2 regions of the Paenibacillus sp. FSL R5-0341 genome follow, and region 1 is predicted to be linked to the other one. Evidence: riboswitches for the same ligand, from Rfam matches in the RefSeq annotation. Region 1 holds a riboswitch; the other holds the start of a gene.

What was found. Region 1 has a riboswitch for glycine ahead of sdaAB (L-serine ammonia-lyase, iron-sulfur-dependent subunit beta). Riboswitches for the same ligand answer to the same signal wherever they lie in the genome.
Region 2: linked by a shared signal. The riboswitch ahead of gcvT (glycine cleavage system aminomethyltransferase GcvT) and the one ahead of sdaAB (L-serine ammonia-lyase, iron-sulfur-dependent subunit beta) in region 1 are both predicted to bind glycine.

Annotation. Positions count from the first base shown of each region.
Region 1 covers NZ_CP150241.1:490,381-494,558, reverse strand. The annotation lists gene sdaAA (L-serine ammonia-lyase, iron-sulfur-dependent, subunit alpha) at 64-1,038, opposite strand; gene sdaAB (L-serine ammonia-lyase, iron-sulfur-dependent subunit beta) at 1,028-1,717, opposite strand; glycine riboswitch at 1,970-2,093, opposite strand; gene MKX75_RS02390 (phosphotransferase) at 2,451-3,551, opposite strand; gene pstB (phosphate ABC transporter ATP-binding protein PstB) at 3,748-4,178, opposite strand, start outside.
Region 2 covers NZ_CP150241.1:4,985,001-4,989,178, reverse strand. The annotation lists gene gcvPA (aminomethyl-transferring glycine dehydrogenase subunit GcvPA) at 1-551, opposite strand, end outside; gene gcvT (glycine cleavage system aminomethyltransferase GcvT) at 548-1,684, opposite strand; glycine riboswitch at 2,013-2,135, opposite strand; gene gcvH (glycine cleavage system protein GcvH) at 2,480-2,872, shown strand; gene MKX75_RS22355 (PTS mannitol transporter subunit IICB) at 3,291-4,178, shown strand, end outside.

The DNA of each region.
Region 1 (4,178 bases):
TTTGTGTATTTGCCGTTATGGATAAGTTCGTAGACTCGTTTCTCGGAAGTACCTGTTTTCAGATTAACCTTGAGAATCCGTGTCTGTCTCACTTACAGTTGTGTTTGAGTCGTCAGTGGTATTTGAACCCTGTGTTTCCGTCTCAGGCTCTGCTCGCTTTGCCTTCGGTTTAGCCAGCTTCTGCATCATTTTGCGGCCGGTTGGTGTCTGAGCCAGTCCGCCCTGGGCTGTCTCCCGATGGCGGCTCGGCATCGCACTACCCACTTCCAGCATGACGTCGATGACTTCGTCTGACGGAATGGCACTACGCACTCCGGCCAAGGCCATGTCGGCCGCAGCCAGTGCCGTAACGGCACCCAGTCCGTTACGGACGATGCACGGAATTTCAACGAGGCCTGCAACTGGATCGCAGATCAGGCCCAGTGTATTTTTTAACGCCAAGCCAACGGCATGAACGACCTGTTCCGGTGTACCTCCACGCAGTTCAACCATGGCACCCGCAGCCATGCCGATCGCGGAACCCACTTCCGCCTGACAGCCACCTTCGGCACCGGAGATAAATGAATTGTTGGCGATAACATAACCAATCGCCCCCGCACAGAACAACCCGTTCACCAAATGTTCGTCCGTCCAGCCAAATCGCTCCTGTGAGCTAATAAAAACACCGGGGATGATGCCGCAGGAACCGGCTGTTGGTGTTGCTACGATCCGACCCATGGAGGCATTCACTTCAGATACACACAGGGCATACGCCATGGCAAGTGCGGAAGCATCTCCCGAGCAAGTCTCACCCTTGCGAATGTATTCGGCCATTTTTTTGCCGTCTCCACCCGTTAATCCACTGCGTGAAGTGGTATCTTCCGTTAATCCTTTGCGTACCGCTTCCTTCATCACTTGATAATATTCAGACATCTGCTGCACAACATCCGCTTCAGGCGTATTCGTTTCTTGGACCTGCTCCTCAATCATCAGCTGAGCAATCGTTTTGGATTCCGCTGTACAGATCGTGTTCAGTTCGTGCAGATGTTTAAACCGCATCCGAATCAACTCCTCTCTTCAAATCAATGACACGAATGTCCAGTACATGGTCGAGCGTACGCAGACGCTTCAGCATATCAGGATTCGGCACGCCGTCCATCTCCATTGCCGTCAGTGCTTCACCATCCCGGGCTTTCCGATCTACCTGCATATAGCCGATGTTAACCCCGGATGAACTGATCGTGGACGTCACCGATGCGAGCACCCCCGCTTTATCCGCATGACGCAGAACGAGTGTTGGAAACTCACCACTAATCTGAACACGAAAATCATTCATCGCATGCACCGATACACTACCACCACCAATGGAAGCTCCGATCAAGGAGCAAGCACGTTCGCCATGCCACAATTCAATTTTGACCGTATTTGGATGAGGAGCCGGCAGGCCACTTGTATAAAATTCAACCTCCATGCCCGCTTCCTCTGCGTATTGCTCTGCATCCGGGATACGCGGATCGTCTGTGACATAGTCCAGCAGACCGCCGATCAATGCCAGATCCGTGCCGTGCCCCTGATACGTATCTGCAAATGAACCGTACAGCGTCAGCCGGGCACGATTCGGCGTGCAGCCCAGCCACTGACGAGCAATTCTTCCCAGCCGGGCTGCTCCAGCTGTATGTGAACTTGAAGGACCTGTCATGGACGGACCAATAATTGAGAAAACATCTTTAAATCGCACCTTGTAACCCTCCAATTGTATTCGTCATTTCCATCCAGAAACTGAGCCATATTGTTCCTTATTTACTGAATGATGACATCAAAAAAGGACAGAAGAAGGCCTCAGGCCCTCTCTCTGTCCTCGATACCTGAGAGTTTCACAATCAGCAGTGTCTCACGACAAGGTGTATTGCCTGCGATTACAGACAAGATCACCGGACTGACTGATCATATACCCCTTGGGTGGCGCAGTTCGCGCACTCTCCAGAGTTGCGTCCAACGATGGTACATTTACCTGAGAGATTAACCACTGCGCCGGGTGCGCAGCAGCTTGCTCCTTCGGTGCCTGAACACTAGCCATTTTGCTCAGCTAATCAGGTCTCTCCCGCTCGTTATCATCCGCTGTATGGAACCATTCTGAGCTTATACAGAATAGTAATGGAAGTCGTTAATTTCTTCTTCATTAAGATTAATCGACCGGAAGATCAGTGTCAACAAACTTAACGATTTCTTTGGGTATATTTCCTTCATTTCCTATTGAGCCAACGAAAAGCAGAATATTTTGTCAGCTTTCATCACATTAATACGATAAAAGATCTTTCAACAGCTCATTTCGTTTTCCTGTAATCCATACAATGATGTGCTTACTACTATTTATGATGTTGTCCATGAAAACGTTCGGGTGCTCAGGCAAACATCATCTTTGAACCACACTGCTCAGTAGCTCATCTGGGTCTGCACATCTGGATTATCATTCACAGTTCGTAGAAGATACTCTCGTTCTGTACATAAGGTCTGCAATACTTGCTACATAGCTTCGGCATGCGGTCTTTCATCCATTCGTGCCTCGACACGTTTGCCATCTGAAAAGCATAATAACCTAGTGTAAAGATCAACATGAACCCTTCCATTAATCGGATATCACGATCCGTCAGTGGTGCGGTCTGTTTCGTATAACCGGATAAGAATATGTCACGTTCTTCCCGATTGAACATCAGCGCAGCCCCTCCCGCATCGAAAAGATAGTAACCATAGCCATGTAGACAAAAATCAATCATGGAAATCCCCTGATCTGTTATCAGCAGATTGTTACGCGTAATATCTCCATGAATGACGCCCCATATCTCCGTATGCTGCGGGTACGTTTCCAGCTGCTCATTAATGTTCTCGAACGTCTCACGAAGCAGATCGAAGTCTTCCGTTGTAAAAATCCCAAGTCGGACGCCTTCCTCCAGTTGTCCTAGCATGACTAGGTTCTCATGGATGTTGCCATATGCCGGGCGCACCTTCGTTCGATCTAGCTGGCTCATCTCTCTCCCTGTCCGCTGATGATCGTTGCCATCCACTACTCCTTTACCATCAACCGTTCCCTCAGTGGCTTCGGCCGTATCTTGCACACGTCCATATTGATGAAGCGTCTGCAGTTGGACACCCAGATCATAGATCTGCTCTGTTGTCAGGCGTTCTCCCTGCTGGATGTCCCTGCCCTCAATCCACTCCAGCACTGTACAACAGATTTCTTTACCCGCTTCACTTGTCCATACCGTGACCCAGTCTCCCAATACATTCCGTACCGGATGCTGCACGCGCAATGTTGTCGTTGCATTTAACTCATGAAGCAGGTTCATCTCCGCCTCTAGTGCAGGAAGCGTATGCTGAATACCTGTCATACTTGCATAGGCAGCTTTGTGTATCCGTAGCAGATACTTCTGCCCGCTGGCTTCATCGACGACATGATACGTCAGATTTTCATTGTGACGAATATAGGAAACGACAGGTTTCTCCATGCTATAGTTCTGTATGATCTGGGCTGCCATGTAGTCGTAAGACAACTGATCCGTAGTGATTATCAACATCCCCCTTCGAAGATATGTAAACGCTCTCTCAATACTGATTATCGTAGCATGATTGTTTGATATACAGCAAATTCTTCCAAAAAGAAATTAAAAAAAGCACAATCCCCGAACAACCGTTCAGGCATTGTGCTTTCTTTTGTCTCTATTATTTCTCTATCTCTCTGTCCGTTACTCTATGTGACACTCCATGATCCAATTAACCGAAACGACCCATAATGTATTCTTGCGTCAGACGATTGTCGGGGTTGGTGAAAATATGCTCTGTATCCCCATGCTCAACCATGCTTCCCAGGTAAAAATAAGCCGTATAATCCGAGATGCGTGCTGCCTGCTGCATGTTATGGGTAACAATGACGATCCGCAGATCTTTCTTAAGCTCGGTAATCAATTCCTCAACCTTACCCGTTGATACCGGGTCAAGTGCAGATGCTGGCTCGTCGAGCAGCAGGATCTGCGGGTCAACAGACAAGGCGCGTGCGATACATAGACGCTGCTGTTGTCCACCTGAGAGAGACAGGGCTGACTCGTTCAGCCTGTCTTTCACTTCGTCCCAGAGCGCAGCACGGCGCAAGCTTTTTTCCACAATTTCATCCAGTGCCTTCTTACTCTTCGTACCACGGTAGCGGG
Region 2 (4,178 bases), 2.1 Mb from region 1:
ATCTCCAGACGGAGTCCGTGCGCATATGCCTGCAATACCTGACGCGCTTCCGGATGAACGGTACGGGATACGATGAGCTGTTTGCGACGCGTTGCTGCTGCCGCCAAGTTTCCTGCTTCCGCAAAGGCAGTTGCGCCGTCATACATGCTGGCATTGGCTACAGCCATACCGGTTAATTCACAGATATAGGATTGAAATTCGAAAATCGCCTGTAGTTCACCTTGGCTGATCTCAGGCTGATAAGGTGTGTAGGCAGTGTAGAACTCGGAACGGGAAATGACATGATTGATGACGGAAGGAACATGATGATCGTATATACCTGCGCCGAGGAAGCTGGCGTGTGTTTCAAAATTGGCGTTGGCTCCAGCTTGTTTGGACATGTGACGTGTCAGTGCATATTCATCGAGTTTGGAGGATACGGGCAGCTCGCCCTGATAACGAATCTCTTTTGGAATGTCCTGGAACAGATCCTCCAGCGTATCCACACCGATGGTTGCGAGCATGGCGCTCTGATCTTGCTCGGTCATGGGAATGTAACGGTGCTTGCTCATGCTTGATCAGCTCCTTGGGTAGGTGTCTTTGACGTGCGTGTCCGTTTATGAAAAGGGGTCTTCACGACCTCGGCTTTTAGTTTCTTGCCACGGATCTCAATCTCAAGGGGTGTTCCCAGCGCAGCGTATTTACTGTCGATGAGGGCAAGCCCCAGATTACGCTTCAATGTAGGTGATTGCGTGCCTGTTGTCACTTCACCAATCTGTACGCCTTCGGCGTAAATCGGATAGTGGGGCCGGGGAATGCCGCGCTCCAGCACTTCGATGCCGACCAGTTTACGGGCAGGCCCGTCAGTTTTTTGCTGTAACAAGGCTTCGTATCCGATAAAAGGTCCGGCATTCAGCTTCACAAACATGCCAACGCCAGCTTCGAGCGGAGAGATGGTTGCCGACAATTCCTGTCCATACAGGGGGAGCCTCGCTTCAAAGCGCAGCGTATCCCGGGCCCCAAGTCCGGTTGGTACGAGTCCGTAACCTTCACCAGCTTGCATTAATCCATTCCACACCGCAGCGGCCTGGTCCGCAGGAACATATAGTTCAAAGCCATCTTCACCGGTATAACCGGTACGGGACAACAGCAATTTAATTCCACAGACTTCGGCGTCCTGCACAAAACGAAACGGTTCAATCGTGGATACATCCGTATCTGTAACTTTTCCGATAATATCTACAGCCAGCGGACCTTGCAGGGCGAGCAGCGCTGTCTGCTCCGAATCGTTGGTCATGCTTACGCCAGGGATCAGGTGCTCTTGCAGCCATGCCCAATCCTTATCGATATTGGAGGCGTTAACGACGAGCATATAATGCTGATCTTCCAGCTTATACACGAGCAGATCATCCACCACACCGCCATCTGGGTAACACATCAGGGTGTACTGGGCTTGACCGGGAACCAGCGTGGTCACATCATTGGTCGTCATTTGTTGCAAAAACGCTTCAGCCTGCTCACCCTGTACGGTGAATTCGCCCATATGGGACACATCGAACAGTCCAGCACGCTCACGCACCGCTTCATGTTCTTTCTGGATTCCGCTGAATTGCACCGGAAGCTCCCATCCTCCAAAATCAATGCACCGTACGCCTTCATATTGCTGATATAGGGGGAAGAGTGGTGTTCTAAGCAAATCGGACATCAAATCACCTCGTCATGGGCCGTCAACCGGCCGAATATGCAATCGTGGATCAATGAACCAGAGTATTTTTAAATTTTTCAGCACAGATTTTTGGTAGATAAGTATGGTAAGGCAGCTATGACAGCGCCGATTCCGATCTGAATCCTGTTTTTCGTTTTTTTGGGAAAAAGGAAAAGGACAGGCCAAAGAACCGGCATGCCAAGTAGCACGCTGTATTCTAAGGCTCTGTCCCTTGTACCTGAGAGTTACCCCGCCGCATTAGTGCAGCAGGTTTCCCCTTGGGTGATCATAACGCCCGCACAGGGCGAATAGATGCTCTCCAGAGTTGCGTCCCGTAAAAGTCCTTTTGCCTGAGAGATTCACCCCCGCTTATCGGTGGTTTACTCCTTCGGCGTTACCTCATGCACATCCCGAATCGGGTGTCACGGGTAATCTCTCCCTTTACATTCATCCGCGGGTATAACATAGTCCAATAAAAAACATTTACTCCTCTCATTAAAACGTGAATCCACTGCTGATGTCAAGAACGATATCATAGAAAATGATTTAAAACCGAATATTTATTTAGTTTGTAATTTTATTGTTCGTGTATTTGAAAAGACTACGCTTACTATTCTAATATTCACCAGTATATGTAGAAAGAGTGTATTCAGGTTACGGTTTGAGGAGGCCATTATTAAATAATTTGTGAGGTATATTGACATTTGATTCAAAAATATCATACGCTATGTTCTGGGAAAAAGGTTAAGGTCAAAGAACGCATGCACTCATTAATGAAAAGCGAGGCGGATATCGATGAGCGAATTGAAAAGTGATTTCCTGTACAGCGAAGAGCACGAATGGGTGCAAACCGTAGGGGAGGATACTGTACGTATTGGCATTACCGAGTTCGCGCAGCATCAGCTGGGTGACATTGTGTTTGTGGAATTGCCTGACCTTGAATCCAATGTAAAAGCAGAAGATAGCATTGGAACGATCGAATCGGTCAAAACGGTGTCGGACTTGTTTTCTCCAGTCACTGGTTCAATCATTGCGGTGAATGATTCGTTACAGGACTCACCTGAGCTTGTGAACAGCTCTCCTTACGAGGAAGGCTGGATGATTGAGATCCGCGTTGAGGGAGATCTGACAGCAGCATTGTCTACATTGATGAATGCAGACGCGTATCGTAAACATACGGAAGAATAGTATGAACGAACTTGTACTTATTAACATATATTTTATAACAAAATGAGATATGCTTCATATTGTTTCGACCTGTGTGAGCCTGAGGCTTGCACAGGTTTTTTGTGTTTTCCGAGGATGGTTTTGAATGCAGATTGAAGCAGATTATGGATGTGAATCGCCTGATTGGAACAAGCTACAGGTTAGAAATTTATTTTGGAAATGATAAAAGTCATAGGCAAGAAAAGCCTTATGTACCAATGAGTTCAGCTAATATGCATAGATTAAAACGATTACATAACCTAATGTTGTCATCATTGTTCATGACGAAAGTACGCTTTCATTTGATTGAACAGGAGAGCATTCTCGCTTAGGATTACAGCAGGGGAGAAATGATACCCCTTTCATAAACATAATGACTTGATCCAAGGAGGATAATACAATGAGTAATTTGGACCAATCGTCCAATTCCAAAGGTGGGCTACGGGTAGGTGTGCAGCGTTTTGGCCGATTCCTGAGTGGTATGGTCATGCCGAATATGGGAGCGTTCATCGCCTGGGGATTAATTACGGCTCTGTTCATTCCAACAGGCTGGTTCCCTAACGAGACGCTTGCACAGCTAGTCGATCCGATGATCAAATATTTGCTGCCGCTGTTAATTGGTTACACCGGGGGTACGATGGTGCATGGTCAGCGTGGTGGCGTCGTGGGTGCCATTATGACCATCGGGGTCATCGTGGGTAGTGATATTCCGATGTTCCTCGGTGCGATGATTGCCGGACCTCTGGCAGCATGGATTATCAAAAAATTCGATAAATCCATTGAAGGCAAAGTTAGAGCCGGATTTGAAATGCTGGTTAATAACTTCTCAGCCGGTATCATTGGCGGGATCTTGGGGATCGTTGCGCTACTGGGCATCGGGCCTGCTGTAGAAGCGATTAGTAAAGTATTGTCTGCCGGGGTACAAGGCTTAATGAATCTGGGCTTGTTACCGCTGGTCAACCTGATTATTGAACCGGGTAAAGTATTGTTCCTGAACAATGCGATCAACCACGGGATTCTCACACCGATTGCAACAGATCAAGCGAGAGAATTAGGGCAATCTGTATTATACATGCTTGAATCGAACCCGGGTCCGGGACTTGGTATCTTGCTTGCTTACTGCTTCTTCGGACGCGGAATGGCCAAATCTTCTGCACCAGGTGCTGTTATCATTCATTTCTTCGGGGGAATTCATGAGATTTACTTCCCTTACATTCTGATGAGACCAATTCTGATTCTTGCAGCAATCGCGGGTGGCGTTGCAGGTACATTAACATTCATGCTAACC